DNA from 3 places in the Micromonospora sp. NPDC048935 genome. Region 2 is predicted to be linked to each of the others. Evidence: predicted binding sites of a transcription regulator. Region 2 holds the regulator's gene; each other region holds the start of a gene.
What was found. The regulator HrcA, encoded in region 2, represses chaperone genes, less so after heat shock. The targets are predictions, from matches to a motif close to GGTTNGCACNCTCNNNNNGAGNGTGCNAACC.
Positions count from the first base shown of each region.

Region 1: groL (chaperonin GroEL) is a predicted target of HrcA. The motif match lies at 1,251-1,281, and genes of this name have one in related genera.
Region 3: groES (co-chaperone GroES) is a predicted target of HrcA. The motif match lies at 4,538-4,568, and genes of this name have one in related genera.

Region 1 is NZ_JBICTZ010000004.1:287,732-295,127, forward strand. It holds gene ACGFIW_RS14555 (hypothetical protein) at 61-1,203, shown strand; gene groL (chaperonin GroEL) at 1,476-3,098, shown strand; gene ACGFIW_RS14565 (hypothetical protein) at 3,157-3,405, opposite strand; gene ACGFIW_RS14570 (GNAT family N-acetyltransferase) at 3,484-4,410, opposite strand; gene ACGFIW_RS14575 (S8 family serine peptidase) at 4,479-7,079, opposite strand; gene ACGFIW_RS14580 (DUF5635 domain-containing protein) at 7,226-7,396, shown strand, end outside.
Region 2 is NZ_JBICTZ010000011.1:67,923-75,318, reverse strand. It holds gene ACGFIW_RS26555 (serine hydrolase domain-containing protein) at 1-840, opposite strand, end outside; gene ACGFIW_RS26550 (histidine triad nucleotide-binding protein) at 956-1,315, opposite strand; gene ACGFIW_RS26545 (SDR family NAD(P)-dependent oxidoreductase) at 1,362-2,123, shown strand; gene ACGFIW_RS26540 (16S rRNA (uracil(1498)-N(3))-methyltransferase) at 2,212-2,946, opposite strand; gene dnaJ (molecular chaperone DnaJ) at 2,948-4,096, opposite strand; gene hrcA (heat-inducible transcriptional repressor HrcA) at 4,172-5,194, opposite strand; gene ACGFIW_RS26525 (DUF4870 domain-containing protein) at 5,306-5,983, shown strand; gene hemW (radical SAM family heme chaperone HemW) at 6,051-7,274, opposite strand; gene ACGFIW_RS26515 (enoyl-CoA hydratase-related protein) at 7,294-7,396, shown strand, end outside.
Region 3 is NZ_JBICTZ010000019.1:94,019-101,414, reverse strand. It holds gene ACGFIW_RS33005 (hypothetical protein) at 7-399, opposite strand; gene ACGFIW_RS33000 (molybdopterin-dependent oxidoreductase) at 527-2,254, opposite strand; gene groL (chaperonin GroEL) at 2,382-4,019, opposite strand; gene groES (co-chaperone GroES) at 4,090-4,404, opposite strand; gene ACGFIW_RS32985 (methyltransferase domain-containing protein) at 4,802-6,034, shown strand; gene ybaK (Cys-tRNA(Pro) deacylase) at 6,057-6,536, shown strand; gene ACGFIW_RS32975 (sugar ABC transporter substrate-binding protein) at 6,717-7,396, shown strand, end outside.

The DNA of each region.
Region 1 (7,396 bases), on a different contig from region 2:
GCGGCACGGGCACGCAACCGGGAAGATCGTGGCCGTTCCAGCCGATGCCGAGGAGCGTTCATGACTGACCAGCCGCCCCCGCCCAACCCACCCTCGGGGCAGCCGGGTCCGTCCGATCCGACCGTGCCGTACGGCAGTTCCGGCGCGGCACCGGAGACGCCACCCGAGGTGCGGCCGGGCGTACCTCCGGCTGGCCCGCCACCCGGCTGGGATCCGGCGCAGGGCGCCTGGGGTCCATCGCCGCAGGGTTGGGCGTTCCCGCCCACCGGCGGCTACCCACCCGGGTCGGGTCCCTACGGCGCCCAGCCGTGGTATCCGGGGCCGCCGGTCAGTTGGTACCCGCCGGGCTACGGATTCGACCCGAACGATCCCCTGGTCACCCTACCCGGTGCCGGTCTGGCCGGCTGGTTCAACCGGGGTACGGGAGCGTTGCGCCGGGGCTGGCGGCAGTTGGTGCCCATCATGCTGCTCACCCAGGCGTTGCCGGCGGCCGCGCTCTCGGTGATCTCCCTCGGCGTCGACCCGACGGCGAGATGGCAGGCCCAGGTCGGCTCGGAGTCGACTCCCGTGCTGCCGGACACCTTCGTCGCCGATCTCGTCGGCCTTCTCGTGGTGCTGCTCGGCGGCAGTCTGTTGGTCGGCCTGGTGCAGGCCGTCGGGTGGGCCGCCGGCAGTTGGGTGATCACGCAGCAGGCGTCCGGTCAGCCGGGCAGCCTGGATTCCGCGCTGCGCTACGGCCTCCGTCGGGCATTCGGACTCTGGGGCTGGACCCTGCTGATCGGCCTGCTCGTCGGCATCGGCATGTGCTTCTGCCTGCTGCCGGGCATCTACCTGACGTTCGCGCTGAGCATGGCCGGCCCGGTCTACCTCTTCGAACGCCACAACCCGATCGGCCGGTCGTTCCGGATGTTCCACGACCGGCTCGGCCTCCTGCTCGGTCGGGTCGCTCTGGTGGCCCTGGCGGTCATCGTCGTCAACGTGATCTCCGGTGCCCTGGAGGAGGAGGGCACGGCCGCGTTCGGCACGGATCCCCTCTCGTCGCCCGGCACCGCGATCGGGGCGGTGGTGGTGATCGGGGTCACCGCCGTGCTGGCCCTGCCGGCCCACCTCGCCCAGCAGGCCGGCCTGCTGGTGACGTACGCCGAGCAACGCGCCCATGAGGGGCCGGTGAACACTGCCGGACTGGCGACGGAACTCGGCTGAGCGGCACCATCGTGCTTGCACTCGGCAGGGGAGAGTGCTAAACAAGTCATTGGCACTCGCATACCGTGAGTGCCAATGGTCGGGACGGTGGGGCCAGGTTGCACCGGCGTGGAGACGCCGGGGCGGCACATGGCCGGTCGTCGCGGGCTATCCGGCCCGGCCGAAGGACGTCGTCGTCGCCAGGTGGCGACGTCCCAAGGTGCGTACACCAGGCGGCCCATCCGGGGCACACATCTCGGGTGGCCCGTGAGTGTCCAGGAGGACAACGCCGTATGGCCAAGATGATCGCGTTCGACGAAGAGGCGCGCCGCGGCCTCGAGCGGGGCATGAACCAGCTCGCCGACGCCGTAAAGGTGACCCTCGGCCCCAAGGGCCGCAACGTCGTGCTCGAGAAGAAGTGGGGTGCCCCCACCATCACCAACGATGGTGTGAGCATCGCCAAGGAGATCGAGCTCGAGGACCCGTACGAGAAGATCGGCGCTGAGCTGGTCAAGGAGGTCGCCAAGAAGACCGACGACGTTGCCGGTGACGGCACGACGACGGCGACCGTCCTGGCCCAGGCCCTGGTTCGCGAGGGCCTGCGCAACGTGGCCGCCGGCGCCAACCCGATGGCCCTGAAGCGGGGCATCGAGGCCGCGGTCGCGAGCGTCTCGGAGGAGCTGTCCAAGCTCGCCAAGGACGTCGAGACCAAGGAGCAGATCGCCTCCACCGCCTCCATCTCCGCTGGCGACAGCACCGTCGGCGAGATCATCGCCGAGGCGATGGACAAGGTCGGCAAGGAAGGCGTCATCACCGTCGAGGAGAGCAACACCTTCGGGCTGGAGCTGGAGCTCACCGAGGGTATGCGCTTCGACAAGGGCTACATCTCGGCCTACTTCATGACCGACCCGGAGCGTATGGAGGCCGTCTTCGACGACCCGTACATCCTGATCGCCAACAGCAAGATCTCGTCGGTGAAGGACCTGCTCCCGATCCTGGAGAAGGTCATGCAGTCGGGCAAGCCACTGCTGATCATCGCCGAGGACCTGGAGGGCGAGGCCCTCGCCACCCTGGTGGTCAACAAGGTCCGTGGCACCTTCAAGTCGGTCGCCGTCAAGGCGCCGGGCTTCGGTGACCGCCGCAAGGCCATGCTGACCGACATCGCGATCCTCGCCGGTGGCCAGGTCATCAGCGAGGAGGTCGGCCTCAAGCTCGACGCCGCCAGCCTCGACATGCTGGGCCGCGCCCGCAAGGTCGTGGTGACCAAGGACGAGACCACCATCGTCGACGGTGCCGGTGACGCCGAGCAGATCCAGGGTCGGGTCAACCAGATCCGGGCCGAGATCGACAAGAGCGACTCCGACTACGACCGGGAGAAGCTGCAGGAGCGGCTGGCCAAGCTGGCCGGCGGCGTTGCGGTCATCAAGGTCGGCGCGGCCACCGAGGTCGAGCTCAAGGAGCGCAAGCACCGCATCGAGGACGCCGTTCGCAACGCGAAGGCGGCCGTCGAGGAGGGCATCGTCCCGGGTGGTGGCGTCGCGCTGGTGCAGGCCGGCAAGACCGCCTTCGACAAGCTCGACCTGGTCGGCGACGAGGCCACCGGTGCGAACATCGTCAAGGTCGCGCTGGACGCCCCGCTGCGGCAGATCGCCGTCAACGCCGGCCTTGAGGGCGGCGTCGTGGTGGAGAAGGTCCGTAACCTCGAAGCGGGTCACGGCCTCAACGCCGCCAACGGCGAGTACGTCGACCTGCTGGCCGCGGGCATCATCGACCCGGCCAAGGTGACGCGCTCGGCGCTGCAGAACGCCGCTTCCATCGCGGCGCTGTTCCTCACCACCGAGGCCGTCGTCGCGGACAAGCCGGAGAAGACCCCGGCTGCCCCGGCTGGCCCGGGTGGCGGGGACATGGACTTCTGAGTCCAGTTCCGACACACCGAACGGGGCGGGCCGCTGACGCGGTCCGCCCCGTTCGTCGTCAGGTGGGCAGTGGGCGCTGGTTGCGCCGTTTGTGCGCCCGGTCGTACGGCGGGAGCAGTTGGATCGGCGCGTCGACCATCTCCTGCGGCTGGTCGACCACCGACGACTCGCCGTCGGTGGTCATCTCGGCCAGTTGCTCGGCGTCGCCGTAGTCCAGCCGGTCGAACGGCAGTTGGCCGGGGAGTTCACCGACCGGCTTCCAGGTGATCGGCGGGCCGTCCTCGGTCTGGTCGTCATCCGTGGTCATGGCTGCCTCCTCTACCAAGACGGTAGGGGGCGTCGATGGCCGACGCGGGCGAATGGATCTATGTCCTGTTTGCCCTGTTTATCCCGGCAGGGTCCGGCGGTACAGGAAGAAGACCCGCTCGATTCGCGCACCCGCGCTGCCCGAGTAGAACGGCACCGGCCCCACCCAGCCGATCTCCGCCCGGGTCAGCCCCGCCGCCCGCTGGTCGGCCAGGCAGCGTCGCAGCAGCACACCACCGATGCCCAGCCCTTCGGCGGCCGGCGCGGTGCCCATCGGCCCGAACCAACTCGGCCGGGACGACCCGTACGCGGCGAAGCCGAGCACCTCGCCGTCCCGCTCTGCCAGGTGGCAGCCCGCGCCGTCGCGACCCACCGACCCGGCCAGCTCGCCGTCCCACGTGCCACCGAAGGTGGACCGGGCGAACGCGGTGAGCGCCGGCAGGTCCGCCGGCTCCGCGCGGCGTACGGTGACGCCCTGGTCGGCCAGCCGCCGCTCGGCGGTGTCGGTGGGCCGCAGTGCCGGCGACCCGTCGTACGACAGGTCGGTGGTCATGTTCCAGGCGGTCCGGTCCTGCTGGTAGCCCAGCGCGAGGGCGGCGCAGACCGCCGGGGTGTAGCGGACGTCGATGCCCGGCCACGCGTAGTACGGCGGGTTCCCGGCCAGCAGCACCTCGGTCACCCCGCGTTCGGCCAGCACCCGCTCGGCCCGCCGCAGCAGTGCCCGGCCGACGCCCCGGCGGCGGTGCTCCGGGAGGACCGCGACCAGGTCCACGTGCCCGCTGTCCGGCTTGGTCGACGACACCGAGCAGAACAGCACCCCGACCAGCTCCACACCCCGGTACGCGCCCAGCCCGACCACCGGCCGGTCCGCACTGGCGCGGGGCCAGAGCACGTCCACGAGGGGAGCGGCCTCGGCGGCGTCCTCGGGCAGGTCGAGGGCCTGCCCGAGGAGCCGTACCACGGTGTCGGCCAGGTCGGGGGTCAGCTCGGTGATCTCGACGTCCATGGTCGCCGACCATAGATCACCGCGTGCCGGCCCGCGCTCCCGCCCGCGGCATCAGGAAGGAAACCTGCCTACTGCTGGGCGGCGCGGACGGCGGCGAAGGCGTCGACCTGGCCGGCCCCGGTGACGTTCGCCGGAGCACCGCAGGCGTCGGACGGGTTGTCGGAGCGGTAGGTGGGCGTCGCCGCCGTGGCGGTGTCCCGCAGGATCTGCCGGGTGCGGTCCACGTCGCCGACAAGCGTCGGGTTCGCCGACCACATCAGCGCGACCACCCCCGCCACCTGCGGGGTCGCCATGGAGGTGCCGTCCAGCGCCGCGTACGTGCCGCCCGGCATCGCCGACACCACACCCACCCCGGGTGCCAACACGTCCGGCTTACCCGGGCCACCCGGCGCCGGCCCGCGCGAGGAGAACTCCGCCACCCGCCGCTGCGCGTCCACCGCTCCCACGGTCAGCACGTCCGGGTACGGGGCGGGCGGGTCGTCGATCGACGCGCACCAGGGGCCGGTGTTGCCGGCGGCGGCGACCACGAAGATCCCGGCGGCGTCCAACGCGGCGGTGGCCGGCCGCAGCACGCGCCTGTCGCATCCCTCGATGGGCGGGCAGCCCCACGAGTTGGTGAGCACCTGCGGGGCGCGCTCCGGACGGCCGTCGGTGAACGGGTCGCCGCCGGCCGGGAAGGGTGCCAGCATGAACTGGAGGCAGTCCAGATAGTGCCCCGGGCTGCCGAGGTTGCGGTCCAGGTTGACGCAGCCCACCCACTGCGCGTCCGGTGCCACCCCGATGCCGTCCCGCCCGACCGCGCTGCCCACCGTGTGGGTGCCGTGCCCACCCGTGTCGGTCGGGCTGCGGCTGCCGTCCCACGGGTCGTACCAGGAGTCGTCCCCGCCACGGAAACCGGCTCGCAGCGCCGGATGGGTGCCGTCCACGCCCGAGTCCGAGCTGCCGACCACGATGCCCGTGCCGGTGACGCCGAGCTGGGACCACACCCGGTCGGCGCCGATCTGGCGGATGTTCCATTCCGGGCCGGTGGGCCTGGGCGCGGTGCCCCGGCTCTGCCCGGCGGGGGCCGGCAGCGGGCGCAGACGCTGACTGACCAGCACCCGGGCCACCTCCGGTCGACGGGCGAGCCAGGCCCGCACCGCCGGGCCGCCGTCCACCTCGACCGCGTTGACCAGGTAGTACGACACCGGGTCGAGGCGCAGCCGGTTCAACCCGCGCAGCAGGTCACCCTGGCTCTGCTCGGCGGTCGTCACCAGCCGCCGGTAGACCTCCACCGCACGGGCGTTCCGCCCGGCCCGACCGGGCTGGCCGGCCGGAAGATCGCTCAGGTCGGCCTGCGCGCGCAGCACCACGAACAGTCGCTCGCCGTACAGGCCCGGCTGGCCGGGGCCGAGGTCGACCGCGCCGAACGCCACAAGCAGCACCACGGCTGCCACCGCGGCGACCCGCCGGTTCGGGGTACGTGCCGTCGGCCGGGCGAGCAGCACCGCGTACCCGATGGCGAGCAGGACCGCGACGGCGAGCCCGGCGCCGGTGGCGACCGCTACCCAGAACGGGACGTCCCGGGTGCCGACCAGCAGCAGGGTGATCTCTTCCGGGTCGGTGAAGGCCAGCGGCCCGAGTGCGGCCAGGCCCACCAGCCAGCGGGTCGCCGATCGGCCGGCCCGGGTGGCGTCGGCCGGGTCGGCGGCGGGCCGCCAGGCCGCCGCCCACAGCGCGGCAAGCGCGAAGCCCGCAGGCGGCAGGATCAGCAGCGCGGGCAGCTGCGCGCCGGACTGGCCGGTGCCGGCCGCGAGCAGCAGCAGCGCCACCCCGGCGACCAGACCTCCGACCAGCACCAGCCGGGCCGGCCGGGGGGGTCGACCGCTCGCGAACCGGGACCAGAAGGCGGCGTCCAGCAGCGTCGCGGCCAGCATCCCGAGCGCGGCGGCGGCTAGGAGCGCGAGCGTGGTCTCCAGGAGCCCGCCCAGCGCGCCCAGCCAGGCCCACGGCAGCAGCAGCGCCAACCCGGCGGCGACCGCGAGCAGCGGCACCGCGCCGAGCCGCCGTGACCGCCGCACCGGCTCGGCATGCGCGGTGGCCTCGGGCCGCGTGGCGTCGCCGTCTCCGGTGGCCTCGGGCCGGGTGGCGTCGCCGTCTCCGGTGGCCTCGGGCCGGGTGGCGTCGCCGTCTCCGGTGGCCTCGGGCCGGGTGGCGTCGCCGTTTCCGGTGGGTGCCGGGCCGCCGACCGGGGCAACCAGCCCGGGGTACGCCCACCGGCGCGCCGACAGGCGCACGGCGAGCGCGCTGAGCAACGCGGTGCCCGCCAGCGCGGCGAGATACGCCTCGTGGTGCACCGGTGGCACGACCCGCAGCAGGGTCAGCACGCCGAGGGCGAGTGTGGCCGCCAGCCAGACACGCCCGGTGGCCCGGACCGTCGTGGACCGGGGCAGCACGGCCAGCAGCAGGGCGGGTGTGCCCACCAGCACGACGGTGGCCAGGCCGAGCACCGCCCAGAGCCAGCCGACCCGGTCGCGTCCGAAGCCCAGCAGCACCTGGTCGGTGAGCCAGCCACCGGCCTGCGCCGCGACGGTGACCGCGACCGTCCAGCAGCCGACGAACACGGCCGCGACCACCGGCCACGGGGAACTCCGGTCGCTGTTTCCGGGGTACGCAGGCTCAGCGTGCATCCGAGAACCTTACGACTGTGGTGAACCGTTTTGGCGTGGCCGTCGCGTTGCCGGTCCGCTGGCAAGTGGCACTGCAGTCCAACACGAGGGAGTGCTTGCAGTTTAGGGTCCCTCTAATCTGCAAGTGGCGAGGGTAAGGTGGCCAGATGTTGCCTTTCAGTCCGGGAGCGGACCTGGTCGAAGCCCGAGACCGACTCCGCGTCCTGGTCGATGGCGTGCTTACCAAGCTCGCAGAAGGCGTCCTCCCGACAGAGGTGGAACGCGAGCGGATCGATTGCAAGGAGGAGGCTGGCCGGCGAGGACCCGGCGGCACCCTG
Region 2 (7,396 bases):
CCCCTGCGGGACGAGGATCAGCCCGAGCCCGAAGCCCGCGCCCCAGAGCGTCTCGTCGGTGGTGGTCAGCGGCCAGCGCATCTCGTCGAGCGTGCTGGGGGCGAGGACCGCGCCGGAAGGGTCGAGTGCGGCCGGGTCGGCGAGGAACGCCGCCCAGCGGGCCATGTCGGTAGCGGTGCTCCAGAGCTGGGCGGCCGGGCCGACCGCGCCGAAGTCGGTGGGCGGTTCCGGGTGGGCCTCGTCGGAGTACGCGTCGACCAGGAACCCGGTGGCCGCCGTCGGCCGAGGCGTCACGGTGGTGTCGGTCAGCCCCAGCGGGGTCAGGATCCGATCGGTGAGCGACCGCGCCCAGCTCGCGCCGCGCAGCCGGGCGACAAGGTGACCGAGCACGGCCAGGCCGAGGTTGGAGTAGTGGAACCGCCGGGCCGTCGGCAGCACCCGCTCGGCCCGGTCCAGCTCGGCCACCAGTTGGCCGGCGTCCGGCGCGCGCAGGTTGTCCCAAATGTCACCGAACGGCTCGCGTTGCAGGCCGGCGGTGTGTGACAACAACCGGCGGACGGTCAGCTCGCCGTGTGCCGGAAGGTCCAGGTGCCGGCCGACCGGGTCGTCCAGGTCCAACAGCCCGTCGTCGCGACACTGAAGCACCAGCACCGCGGTAAAGGTCTTGGTGACCGAGCCGATGCGGAACTGGGTGCCCGACCCCAACGGGCTGTCGGTGCCGGTCGCGCCGACGGTGCAGCTCCACAGCGGTCGGTCGGCCCGGTGCAACGCCGCCGACACCGCCGGCACCCGGGCCTCGGCCTGCACCCTGCGGACCAGCCGACCCAGCCGCTCGTCCATCCGGGCGTCGACCCCGGAACCCGCGGTCACGCCGCCGCTCCGCTGCGCCGCGCCCCGGCACGCGGCCCGCTGATCCGCCGCGCCCCGGCGAGCGGCACCACGCCGAGCCCACTGCTCACGCCAGGTTCCGGGCGAGCATCGGGCCGAGCGGTGCGCCACCGAGCAGGTGCGCGTGCACGTGGAACACCTCCTGCCCGCCGTACACACCGGTGTTGAACATCAGCCGGAAACCGTCGCCGAGCAGGCCCTCGTCCTCGGCCACCGCGGCGGACGTCGCCAGCACGTCCGCGGCCAGCGCCGGGTCGCCCTGGGCGAGGGTGGCGACGTCGGCGTAGTGCTCCTTCGGAATGACCAGGACGTGCACCGGCGCCTTCGGGTCGATGTCACGGAAGGCGAGCGTGGTCTCGGTCTCCCGGACCACGGTGGCCGGAATCTCCCCGGCGACGATGCGGCAGAACAGGCAGTCGGATCCCATCGGGGCAGTGTAGAGAGCAGAGCGGCGGCGGGGCAGGATGGCCGGCATGACGGATCGGGCGGTACTGGTGACCGGGGCCTCGCGCGGGATCGGCCGCGCGGTGGCGACAGCGTTCGCGGCCGGCGGCGATCGGGTGGCGATCCACCACCGCGACTCCGCCGACGCGGCCGAGGAGCTGCGCGCGCTGCTGCCCGGCGCCGGGCACGTGGTGGTCCGCGCCGATCTCACCGACCCGGACGCGGTCCGGGCCATGGTCGACCGGGCCGCCGAGCTGCTCGGCGGGCTGGACGTGCTTGTCAACAACGCCGGCACGTACGGCGACCGGGACGACCCGCACCCGATCTTCGGCACCTCGTACGAGCAGTGGCAGCAGCGCTGGCGGCAGGTGCTGGAGACCAACCTGACCGGCGCCGGCAACGTCACCTGGTGCGCCGCCCAGCACATGCGCCAGCGCGGTGGTCGGATCGTCAACGTCTCGTCGCGGGGCGCGTTCCGGGGCGAGCCGGACCAGCCGGCGTACGGCGCCAGCAAGGCGGGGCTGAACGCGCTGGGCCAGTCCCTCGCGGTGGCGCTCGCGCCGTACGGCATAACGGTCGCCACGGTCGCACCGGGCTTCGTGGCGACCGACATGACCACCGAGCACCTGCGCGGCGAGCGGGGCGCGGCCATCCGGGCGCAGAGCCCGTTCGACCGGGTGGGCCAACCGGAGGAGATCGCCGCCGCCGTGCACTGGCTGGCCTCGCCACAGGCCGAATGGGCCTCCGGCACGATCGTCGACCTCAACGGCGCCTCCTACCTGCGCAGCTGAGACTCCGTTCCGACGAGATCCTGGAAGGAAAGCGCCCTTGGAAGGGCCTTTTCCTTCCAAGATCTCGCTGAGGATGCGCGGCGACGCGCTACCAGCGGCCGAGGCGGGTCGCGAGCACGCTGAGCGCCGCCACTCCGGCCGTCGAGGTACGCAGCACCGACGGCCCGAGCCGCACCGGCTGACCACCGGCATCGCGGAACGCGGTCAGCTCCGCCGGGGCGATGCCGCCCTCCGGGCCGACCACCAGGACGATCTCGCCGACGGTGGGCAGCTCGGCGGTGGTCAGCCGCTCGTCGGCCTCCTCGTGCAGCACGAACCCGGCGGCGGCACCGGCGATTCGGCGGGCGACGGTGGCGGTGGACTCGTCCGGCGCACCGGCCACCACCGGCAGCCATGGGCGGCGGGCCTGCTTGGCGGCCTCCCGGGCGGTGGCCACCCACTTCTCCCGGGCCCGTACGCCTCGGTCGCCGCGCCACTGGGTCACCGAGCGCGATGCCGCCCAGGGCACGATCTCGTCCACCCCGACCTCGGTCATCGCCTGCACGGCCAGCTCGCCCCGGTCGCCCTTGGCGATGCCCTGCACGGTGACGATCCGGGGTACTGGCGCGTCCGCGTACCCCCGGGAGGTGACGCTGACCTCCAGGCTGCCCCGGCCGACGGCGGTGACCACGGCGGCGGCCGTGCCACCCCGGCCGTCGGCGAGCAGCAACTCCTCGCCGACGCGCAGCCGCTGCACGGTGGCGGCGTGGTGCCCCTCCGGGCCGTCCAGGGTCAGCGCGTCGCCGGTGGGCAGCGCCTCCACCAGGAACAGCGGCGCGGACACCTCAGGCGTGCCCGTTGAACGCGTCGCGCATCCGGGAGAAGAAGCCGCCCTGCTTGGATAACTCGGCGACCTCCTCACCGCGGGTCTTCGCGAAGTCGCGCAGCATCTTCTCCTGGTCGGGGTCGAGCTTGGTCGGGGTCCGCACGTCCAGGTGCACGTAGAGGTCACCCCGGCCGGTGCCGCGCAGGTGGGGCACGCCCCGGGCGCGCAGTCGCAGCGTGCTGGCCGGCTGGGTGCCGGCCTTGACGTCGACCGTCTCCTCGCTGTCCAGGGTCTTGATGGTCAGTCGGGTGCCGAGCGCCGCCGCGGTCATCGGAACCGTGACGCGGCAGTGCAGGTCGTCGCCCTTGCGGGAGTACACGTCGTGTGGCCGCTCGTGGATCTCCACGTAGAGGTCACCGGCGGTGCCGCCACCCGGGCCGACCTCGCCCTGCTGGGCCAGCCGGATCCGCATGCCGTCCTCGACGCCGGCCGGGATCTTGACGGTCAACGACCGGCGGGTGCGCACCCGGCCGTCACCGGCGCAGGTGGGGCAGGGGTGCGGGATGGTGGTGCCGTAGCCCTGGCAGACGGTGCACGGTCGGGCCGAGACCACCTGGCCGAGGAAGGTGCGCTGCACCGACTGCACCTCACCGCGGCCGGCGCACGCCTCGCAGGTCGCCAGGTGCGTGCCGGCGGCCGTGCCGGCACCGGAGCAGGTGGTGCAGAGCACCGCGGTGTCGACGGTGATCGGCGCCTCGACGCCGAACGCCGTCTCGTGCAGGTCCAACTCGAGTCGCAGGATCGCGTCGGCACCCGGGCGGGTCCGTGGTCGCGGGCCCCGGGCACCACCGGCCGCGCCACCGAAGAACGCGTCCATGATGTCCTGGAAACCGACGAACGGGCCGCCGGCACCACCCGGGCCACCCGGACCGCCGGCGCCACCGCCACCCGGGGCGAGGGGGTCGCCACCCAGGTCGACGATCTGCCGCTTCCGGTCGTCCGAGAGGACCTCGTACGCGGCGTTGATGTCCTTGAACTTCTCCTGAGCCTCCGGGTCCGGATTGACGTCCGGGTGGAACTGGCGCGCCAGCTTGCGGTAGGCGCGCTTGATCTCGTCATCGGAGGCTTCCCGGCTCACACCGAGAATGCCGTAGTAGTCCCTGGCCACTGCGTTCCGTGTCCTCATGTTCGTCTCGCGTTGCGCCGGTCGGCGGCCGCAGCCGGCCGCATCGGCCCTGACCAATCAGTTCTGGGCCAGCAACTCGCCCACGTAGCGTGCCACGGCGCGGACCGTGGCGATGTTGCCGGGGTAGTCCATCCGCGTCGGCCCCAGCACCCCCAGGCCACCGAGAATGGTGGCGCCCGGGCCGTAGCCGGTGCTGACCACGGAGGCGGCCCGCAGGTTGTCGAACTCGTTCTCGTCGCCGATCAGCACACGGGTCGTGCTCGGCTCGGTCTCGCCGATGAGCTTGAGCAGCACGACCTCCTCCTCCAACGCCTCAAGGATCGGTCGCAGGGAACCCTGGAAGTCGAGCAGACCGCCCCGGGTGAGGTTGGCGGTGCCGGCCAGCGCGATGCGTTCCTCGTGCCGCTCGACAAGCGTCTCCAGCAGGACGGTGGCGAGCGTGGTCATGGTCGGGCGCAGCCCGGCCGGCGCCTCCTCGACGAGCGCCTGCACCAACGGTGGCGTGTCGGACAGCCGCGCTCCGGCGAGCTTTTCGTTGACCAGCCGGCGCAGGTCCATGACGTCGTCGGCCGGCACCGGCCCGGGCAGCTCCACCAGCCGCTGCTCGACCCGCCCGGTGTCCGCGATCATGACGAGCATCAGCCGGGTGGTGGAGATCGGCACCAACTCCAGGTGCCGGACCGAGGAGCGGGCCAGACTCGGATACTGCACGACTGCCACCTGCCGGGTCAGCTGGGCGAGCAGTCGCACCGTGCGGTGCACCACGTCGTCGAGGTCGACCGCGCCGACCAGGAAACGCTCGATGGCCCGACGCTCGGCCGGGCTGAGCGGCTTGACCCGGGACAACCGGTCGACGAAGAGCCGGTAGCCGCGGTCGGTGGGCACCCGGCCGGCACTGGTGTGCGGCTGCCGGATGTAGCCCTCCTCCTCCAGCACGGCCATGTCGTTGCGGACCGTGGCCGGGGACACCCCGAGCTGGTGCCGCTCGACAAGCGCCTTGCTGCCGACCGGCTCCTGGGTGGAGACGTAGTCCTCGACGATCGCGCGGAGCACGGCGAGTTTTCGGTCGTCGAGACCCATCCTCCGCACCTCCTGTCGCACGTCGGCCGCCGGCGCCGTGGGGCCCCGCCGAGCCGCCCTGGCACTCGACTGTAACGAGTGCCAGTCTACGTCGGCGTACCCACCGGCGCGATGATCAACGTTGGCCCCTCTGGTGCCGCGTTGCCACGGGCACCTACCGTGACACCCATGACTGAACCTCCTCGCCCTCCCGGCGCGGGTGACCCCGGCAACTATCCGCCGGAGCCGACTTCGTACCCGTCGGCCGAGCCACCCACCGCACCACTGTCCGGGGCGTCCGGCCCGGGCGACTATCCCCCGGCCGGTGGCTATCCGCCGCCCACCGGTGACCAACCGCCGTCAGGTGGCTACCCTCCGGCGGGTGGCTATCCGCCGCCCGGAGGCTATCCGCCCGGCGGCTACCCCGCTGGCGGATATCCGACCGGCGGCGGCCCCGGTGGTGGCTACGCCACCAACGAGGACAAGACCTGGGCGCTTGTCGCGCACTTCGGCGGCGCCCTCGGCGCGCTGGTCAGCTTTGGTCCGCTGGGCTTCGTCGCGCCGCTCGTCGCCTACCTGGCCCGCGGCAACCAGTCGCCGGCCGTCCGGGCGCACGCGCTGGCCGCCCTCAACTTCCAGATCCTCTGGTCGGCCATCGCGTTCGTGCTGCTCTTCGTGAGCTGGTGCCTGCTCTTCCTGCCCAGCGTCGCCGTCGTGGTGATCCAGATCCTGTTCGGCATCATCGCGGGCATGAAGGCCAACGAGGGCACCCCCTACCGCTACCCGATGTCCGCCAACTTCATCAAGTGATCCGGTCCGGCCGCTCCCCCGGCCGGTCCGGTGCACCGCTGCCCCACCCCGGGGGCGGCGGGCCCACTCAGGGCAGCAGGTCGCGCACGACCGCGTCGGCGAGCAGCCGCCCGCGCAGGGTGAGCACCGCCCGGCCGGCCGCGTACTCGTCGGCGGCCAGCAGGCCGTCGGCCAGGGCCCGCTCGGCGCCGGCCCGGCCGGCCGCGTCGAGCACCGCCAGCGGCACACCGCTGGCCAGCCGCAGCCGCAGCATGACGTCCTCCATGTGCGTCTCGTCGGCCGTGAGCACCTCCCGGGCCAGGCCGGGAGACGCGCCCGCGGCCAACCGCTCGGCGTACGCCGACGGGTGTTTGACGTTCCACCAGCGCACCCCGCCGACGTGGCTGTGCGCCCCTGGCCCCAGGCCCCACCAGTCCGCGCCGGTCCAGTACAGCAGGTTGTGCCGGCACCGGGCGTCGTCGGTGCGGGCCCAGTTGGAGACCTCGTACCAGGACAGCCCGGCCGCGTCGAGCGCGGCCTCCGCGGCCAGGTAGCGGTCCGCCGCCACGTCGTCACTGGGGTACGCCAGCTCGCCGCGCCGCATCCGGGCGGCGAGCCGGGTGCCGTCCTCGACGATCAGCGCGTACGCGCTGACGTGGTCCACCCCGGCGGCCACGACCTCGTTCAGCGAGGCGGCGAAGTCCTCGGGCCGCTCTCCCGGTGTCCCGTAGATCAGGTCCAGGTTGACGTGCTCGAATCCGGCGTCGCGCGCCTCCAGGGCGGCGGCGGTGGCCCGGCCGGCGCTGTGTTTGCGGTCCAGGATCGCCAGCACTCCCGGGGAGGCGGACTGCATGCCCAGCGAGATCCGGGTGTAGCCGGCGGCCCGCAGCAGCTTCAACGATTCCGGGGTGACCGACTCCGGGTTGGCCTCGGTGGTCACCTCGGCGTCGGCGGCCAGCCCCCAGGTGCGGTCGATGCCGTCGAGGATGCGGGCCAGGTCGTCGGCGGGCAGCAGGGTGGGTGTGCCACCGCCGACGAAGACGGTGTCGACCCGGGGCGGCGGGGTGTCGCCGAGCACCCGGGCGGCGAGCGCCAGCTCGGCCAGGACGGTGTCGGCGTACCCCTCGCGGCTGGCGCCGCCGCCCAGCTCGGCGGAAGTGTAGGTGTTGAAGTCGCAGTAGCCGCAGCGGCTGGCGCAGAACGGCACGTGTACGTACACGCCGAAGCCGCGCGCGCCGACCGCAGTGGTGGCGGTGGCGGGCAGCGATCCGTCGACGGGGACGGTCTCACCATCTGGAAGGAGGCCGGGCATGGCCACTAGTGTGCCCGGCATGACCTCTCCCGACGTCCTCGTGCGGGTCGCCACGGCCCGTGGGGTGACCACCCTCACCCTGGACAGCCCGCACAACCGCAACGCGCTCTCCACCGCCCTGA
Region 3 (7,396 bases), on a different contig from region 2:
ACGACCTCAGCGAGTGACCCCCGGCCGCCGGGATTGGTGACTCTGCGGCATGCGACGGGCGGCGTTGGTGGCGAGCGCCCCGGCGACCAGCGCGGTCAGCACCCCGATCAGTTGGATCAACTGGCCGGTCGCCACGTCGGCGCCGTGCCGCCCGAGCAGGTTGTCCACCCCGGTCGGGCTGATCGCGAACCCGACGGCCACGAACAGGCCCAGCAGCGCGCCCACCGCAGGCGACCAGCGCCATGGTGCGAACGCGACGAAGAGGGCGCCAGTCAACAGAATGATCATCCCGGGTGGTACGACGACGGGAAACTCGACCCCGGCGGCCCACAGCACGCCGATGCCCGCAGCGCCGACGACGAGGCCGGCGATGGTGAAGGTCCGTGCGGTAACAGTCATGGTGTCACCCTGTCCCGGTACGCTCCGGTCCGCGTCCGCCCGGCGACGTCATCGGAGGTACGGCAGTCTGCGTACTCCGGTCGTCCTTGGCGCAGCACGCCCACGCGCGAGGAGCGACCCTGGCGGCTCAGCGGACGGTGACGGTTACCGTGTGCCAGCCGGTGGCGCCGTCCGGGGCGACGTCCTGCGTCCGCTCGGTCTGGGTTTCGCCTGTCGCGTCCGTCGCGCGCACCTGGAGTCGATGCTCGCCCGGCGTGGCGTCCCAGCTCCAGGACCACTGCACCCAGGTGTCCACTGACACCGTCGGGGCCAGCTCCGCCTGCTGCCAGGGGCCGCCGTCTACGCGTACCTCGACCCGGCTGATGCCCCGGTGCTGCGCCCAGGCCACACCGGCGACCGTGACCGGGCCGGTGGTCAGCCGGTTACGCCCCCGGGGTGTGTCGATCCGCGACTGAGTCTTGATCGGGCCCTGGGCGGACCAGCCGCGTGGCACCCAGTACGCGTCGAAGTCGGCGAAACGGGTCAGCTCCAGCTCGGTCACCCACTTGCAGGCCGAGACGTAACCGTAGAGGCCGGGCACGACCATCCGGACCGGGAAACCGTGCTCGACCGGCAGTGGCTCGCCGTTCATGCCGACCGCCAACAGCGCGTCCCGCCCGTCGCGCAACGCGGCGGTGGGGGTGCCGCAGGTCCAGCCGTCGACCGACCGGCCGACGACCTGGTCGGCATCGTCGTCCGGCTCGACCTCGTCCAGCAACTCCCGAAGGGGTACGCCGAGCCAGCGGGCATTGCCGATCAGGTCCCCACCCACCTCGTTGGAGACGCAGGCCAGCGTGACGTACCGCTCGACAAGCGGCCGGGCCAGCAGATCCGCGTAGCTGTAGGTGCGCTCGGTGCCGACCCGTCCGTGGATCCGCAGCCGCCAGGTGTCCGGGTCGACCTGGGGCACCACAAGCGCGGTGTCGATCCGGTAGAAACCGAAGTTCGGGGTGACGTACGGCGCGAGCTGCGCCAACGAGCGGTCCGCGCCCGCCGGCACGGCCGGTGCCGGGGCGACCGGTGCGGGCAGGCGGATCGCGTCGCGGGCGGCGGACACCCCGCGCCGGCCGGCCAGCCAGCGTCCACCGAGACCGGCCACGACGGCGGTGCCGAGCAGCACTCCACTGCCGGTGAGGAACCGTCGCCGCGACTCGGGGTCGACTCCCGTAGCCCTCTCCGGCTCGTTCGCCGCTGCGGACTGCCCGCCCGAAGCCACCGGCACCGGCACAGCGGGCGACACCGGGCCGGCGGGCGACACCGGCGCAGCAGGCGACACCGGCACAGCAGGCGACACCGGAACGGCAGGCGACACCGCGCCGGCAGGCGACACCGGCGCAGCGGGCGGCACCATCGGTGCGGGTGGTGACCAGGACCAGGGGTCCAACTCGAACGGGCCGGCGATGAACAGCCAGAGCACCAGGGCGCCGAGGCCGGCACCGACGAGTGACGGCAGCGCGTCGGCCGCGTCGGCACCGGAGCGGGTCAGGGCGGCGGCCACGCCGACGACACCGAACGCGGCGATGCCGGCAAGGCCGAGTGCCAGCCGGCGGACGGCCAGCACACCGAAGAGTGCGGCGAACGCTCCGAGCAGCAGGCCCGTGCCGACCAGCAGTGCGATCTTGTCGGCGGTGCCGAAGAGGTCGATGGCGAACTGCTTCAGCGACTCGGGGACGGCGTCGACGACCACCCCGCCGACCGCGACCAGGGGCGCCGACCGAGGGCCGGTCAGCACGGCCACCGGTTCGGCGATTCCGATCGCGACGGCGGCGGCGGTGACCCCGGCCAGCGCGGCGTACCGCCGCGACGTGGTGCTCATCGGCCCAGTGTGCGCGATCATCTTGCCCGTTCGCCAACAACGTCAGCGATCGGTAATGACCTACCGGCTCAAAGAGCGAACCGGGGCACACTGCCGTCCGGCAGTGTGCCCCGGTTCAGCTACCGGGTCAGAAACCCGGGCCGTGCTGGTGGCCGTGACCGTGGCCGCCGCCGGCGGCGGCGGGCTCGGCCTGCTCCGGCTTCTCCACCACGAGGCTCTCCGTGGTGAGCAGCAGGCCGGCGATCGAGGCGGCGTTGGTGACCGCGTTGCGGGTCACCTTCACCGGGTCGATGATGCCGGCCTTGACCAGGTCGACGTACTCGCCCTTGGCGGCGTCGAGACCGTTGCCCCAGTCGAGGTCGGCGACCTTCTGCGTCACGACGTAACCGTCGTGACCGGCGTTCTGGGCGATCCAGCGCAGCGGCTCGACGAGCGCCTTGCGCACGACCGAGACACCGACCTTCTCGTCACCGGTGAAGCCCAGGTCGTCGTCGAGCACCGAGAGGATCTGCACCAGGGCGGCGCCGCCGCCGGGGACAGTGCCCTCCTCGACCGCGGCCTTGGTCGCCGCGATGGCGTCCTCGATGCGGTGCTTGCGCTCCTTCATCTCGACCTCGGTGGCCGCGCCAGCCTTGATGACGGCGATGCCACCGGAGAGCTTCGCCAGCCGCTCGGCCAGCTTCTCCCGGTCCCAGTCGGAGTCGGAGGCCTCGATCTCCTTGCGGATCTGGGCCACCCGGTCGGCGACGTCGGCCTTCTGGCCGCCACCATCGACGATCGTGGTGTTCTCCTTGTCGACCACGATGCGCCGAGCGGTGCCGAGCACCTCCAGGCCAACCTGGTCGATCTTGTAGCCCAGCTCCGGGGCGACAAGCTCGGCGCCCGTGGAGATCGCGATGTCCTGGAGCATCGCCTTGCGCCGGTCACCGAAGCCCGGGGCCTTGACCGCGCAGACCTTGAGGGTCTTGCGCAGCGAGTTGACCACCAGGGTGGAGAGCGCCTGGCCGTCCACGTCCTCGGCGATGATCAGCAGGGGCTTGCTGTTCTGCAGGACCTTCTCCAGCAGCGGCAGCAGCTCCTCGATCGCCGAGATCTTCTGGGTGGTGACCAGGATGTACGCGTCCTCGAGGACGGACTCCTGGCTCTCCAGGTCGGTGACGAAGTTCGGCGAGATGAAGCCCTTGTCGAACTGGAGACCCTCGGTCACGTCCAGCTCGGTGGTGAGCATCGAGCCCTCCTCGACGGTGATGACACCGTCGCGGCCGACCCGCTCCATCGCCTCGGCGATGAGATCACCGATCGTGGCGTCCTGCGCGGAGATCGTCGCCACGTTCGCGATCGACTCCTTGCTGGTGACCTCCGCGGCACGGCCGAGCAGCGCCTCGGAGACCTTGGTGGCCGCCGCGTCGATGCCCCGCTTGAGGCCGGCCGGGTTGGTCCCGGCGGTCACGTTGCGCAGACCCTCGCGGACCATGGCCTGGGCCAGCACGGTCGCGGTGGTGGTGCCGTCACCGGCGACGTCGTTGGTCTTCGTCGCCACCTCCTTGACCAGCTGCGCGCCAAGGTTCTCGTACGGGTTGGTGAGCTCGATCTCCTTGGCGATGGTCACACCATCGTTGGTGATCGTCGGCGCACCGAATTTCTTGTCCAGGACGACGTTGCGCCCGCGCGGGCCGAGGGTGACCTTGACCGCGTCCGCGAGGGCGTTGACACCGTGCTCCAGCAGGTGCCGGGCGTCGTCCGAGAAGCTCAGGATCTTCGCCATTAATGTCCCTTCGAAGCGCCACTGCCCCGGCCCGGCGAGCCGGACCGGGGCAATGGAACTGATCGGTTGCTTACTTCTCGATGACCGCGAGGACGTCGCGGGCGGAGAGCACCAGGTACTCCTCGCCGGCGTACTTGACCTCGGTGCCGCCGTACTTCGAGTAAAGGACGGTGTCGCCGACCTGCACGTCAACCGGAACCCGGTTGCCGTTGTCGTCGACGCGCCCCGGGCCCACAGCGAGGACGGTGCCCTCCTGCGGCTTCTCCTTGGCGGTGTCGGGGATCACGATGCCCGACGCCGTGGTGGTCTCAGCCTCGTTCGCCTGGACCACGATGCGGTCCTCGAGCGGCTTGATCGCAACCTTGGTCGCGGTAGTCACGGGCATACCCTCCTGGGGTACTGGTTTCGTTGCTGGCCGGCGGGGCCAACCAGCGTCAATCTGCCTCATGCCACCGGGCGGGACCGTCGTCGCGGGTGCCGGTCCGCCTGGCGTGCGCACCCGGGTCGCGAGACCCGGAAGCTGGCACCCTCAGGGTGAGAGTGCTAATCGCAGGTTATTCCGTGGCTAGCACTCCGTCAAGGAGAGTGCCAGCGCGCCGCAGTCTGTGTCGCCACATTTCCGCCAGTCGTTACCGCGACACGCCTGGATACCCGGGGGTCTCCTCGTCGGCATGCTGGAGCCGATCCCGCTTCCACACCGCGCCCGGCCCGCCGGCCAAGCCCCGACACCGGCTGGCGACACCACCCTCTGGGCGAACAGGCCGGGCCGGGACAATGGCCGGGTGGACCTCGATCAGCTGGCGGCGCTGCGTACCCCCGAGGGGTCGGCCGCGCTCGCGACGGCGGCCGGTCTGGCCGGCGGTGATCCGCTGGTCGCGGCGTCGGCGCTGCGCGCGGCCGGGGTGCCGCCGACGTTGGCCGCGGCGGCGCTCACCCAGGCCGAGCTGCGGCACCGGGCGGTCGGCAAGTTCGGTCCGGTGGCCGCCGGGATGTTCCTCACCCGTCCCGGCCTGGAGCAGGCCACCCGCCGGGTGGTCGCCGACCGTCGGGCCGCCCGGCTGTCCGCGGCCGGTGTGCGCACCCTGGCCGACCTCGGGTGCGGCCTCGGAGCGGACGCGCTGGCCGCCGCTCGTGCCGGCATCCGGGTGTACGGGGTGGAGGCCGACCCGGTGACCGCGGCGATGGCCGCCGCCAACGCCGCCGCGGCCGGGCTGGCCGAGCTGTTCACTGTCGAGTGCGGGGATGCCACCGTGTTCGACGTCTCCCGGGTCGACGGGGTCTTCTGCGATCCGGCCCGCCGCAGCAGCGGCACCGGTCGACGGATCTTCGACCCACGCGCCTACTCGCCTCCGTGGGATTTCGTCACCGGGCTGGCCGAGCGGGTGCCGCGCACGGTGGTGAAGGTGGCGCCGGGCCTGGACCACGCGCTCATTCCGGTCGGTGCGGAGGCGGAGTGGGTCGGCGTGGACGGCGACCTGGTCGAGGCCGCGCTCTGGTGCGGGGAGTTGGCGGAGGTGCCCCGCCGCGCCACGCTCTACCGCCAGGAGGGCACCGAGACCCGCCGCCACCAGCTCACCGGCTCGGGTGCCGACGAGGCGCCGGTCGGGCCGCCCCGGCGCTACCTGTACGACCCGGACCCGGCCGTGGTCCGCGCGCACCTCGTCGCCGAGTTGGCCGCCGAGCTGGACGCCAACCTGGGCGACCCGAGCATCGCCTACCTCTACGCCGACCAGCCGACCCACACCCCGTACGCGCGCTGCCTGGAGATCACCGATGTGCTGCCGTTCTCGCTCAAGCGACTGCGGGCGCTGCTGCGCGAGCGCCGGGTGGGCCGGGTGGAGATCCTCAAGCGGGGTTCCGCGCTCACCCCGGAGCAGCTTCGGCGGGATCTGCGGCTGGCCGGCGACGCGGCGGCGAGCCTGGTGCTCACCCGGGTCGCCGGCGCACCGACAGTGCTGATCGGTCGGCCGGTCGACCAGGGCGGGCGTCAAGCCCCGTCGGGCCGAGGGCTTTGACACATGCCCTAGCGTCGCTGGTGTGGCAGGACAGGGCACCCCGGCGACGGCACTGTTGGTCAAGCGGGGAGTCGCGCACCGCACGCATCCCTACCGGGTGTCGCCGGATTCCCCGAACTACGGCGCGCTGGTGGCGGTGGCGCTCGGCGTGGCACCGGAGCGTGTCTTCAAGTCGTTGGTGACCGAGGTCGACGGCGCGCTCACCGTGGCGGTCGTGCCGGTCACCGGCGAGCTGGATCTCAAGGCACTCGCGGCGGCGGTCGGTGGCAAGCGTGCGGCGCTGGCCGACCGGGCGGTCGCCGAGCGGGCCACCGGTTACGTACGCGGTGGGATCAGCCCGCTCGGGCAGCGCAGGCGACTGCCGACGGTGCTTGACGAATCCGCGTTGGATCTTCCGACGATCTACGTCTCGGCTGGTCGGCGCGGCCTGCAACTCGAACTGGCCGCGGCGGATCTGGTGGCGCTGACCGACGCCCGTACCGCGCCGTTGCAGACCCGCTGACACCCTTCGTTACGTCGACTACGCCGTGGGATACCCACGGAGTAACAGTCGCGTTGCTGAATTGTTATCGCCGCCAACAAACTAGGCACCTGAGCGGTCTTGTGGAGGCGGTGTGACGCGCAATACGTTGCCGGACACAACAAAAACAACACCTCCCCCACCCCCGAAAGGACCCTGCACATGCGTAAGGGGATCCTCACCATCGCCGCCGTGGGCCTGCTCACGACCGGCGGATTGACCGCCTGCAGCGACGACTCCGGCGGCGACAAGGCCGGCTCGGCCAAGACTCCCAAGATCGGCGTGATCCTTCCGGACAGCAAGTCCTCCCCCCGCTGGGAGACGGCGGACCGCCGCTTCCTGGAAGAGGCGTTCAAGACTGCCGGCGTCCAATACGACATCCAGAACGCCCAGAACGACAAGGCCGCATTCCAGACGATCGCCGACCAGATGATCACCAGCGGCGTCACCGCCCTGATGATCGTCAACCTGGACTCCGGCACCGGCAAGGCCGTGCTCGACAAGGCCAAGTCGCAGGGCGTCGCCACCATCGACTACGACCGGCTCACCCTCGGCGGCTCCGCCCAGTACTACGTCAGCTTCGACAACGAGACCGTCGGCAAGCTCCAGGGCGAGGGTCTGGCGAAGTGCCTGACCGAGAAGGGCGCCAAGAACCCCGTCGTGGCGTACCTCAACGGCTCCCCCACCGACAACAACGCCACCCTGTTCAAGGCCGGCTACGACTCGGTGCTCAAGCCGAAGTTCGACTCCAAGGAATACACCAAGGGCCCGGACGACGCCGTGCCGGGCTGGGACGGCCCCACCGCCGCGACCATCTTCGAGCAGCAGCTCACCGCGACCAA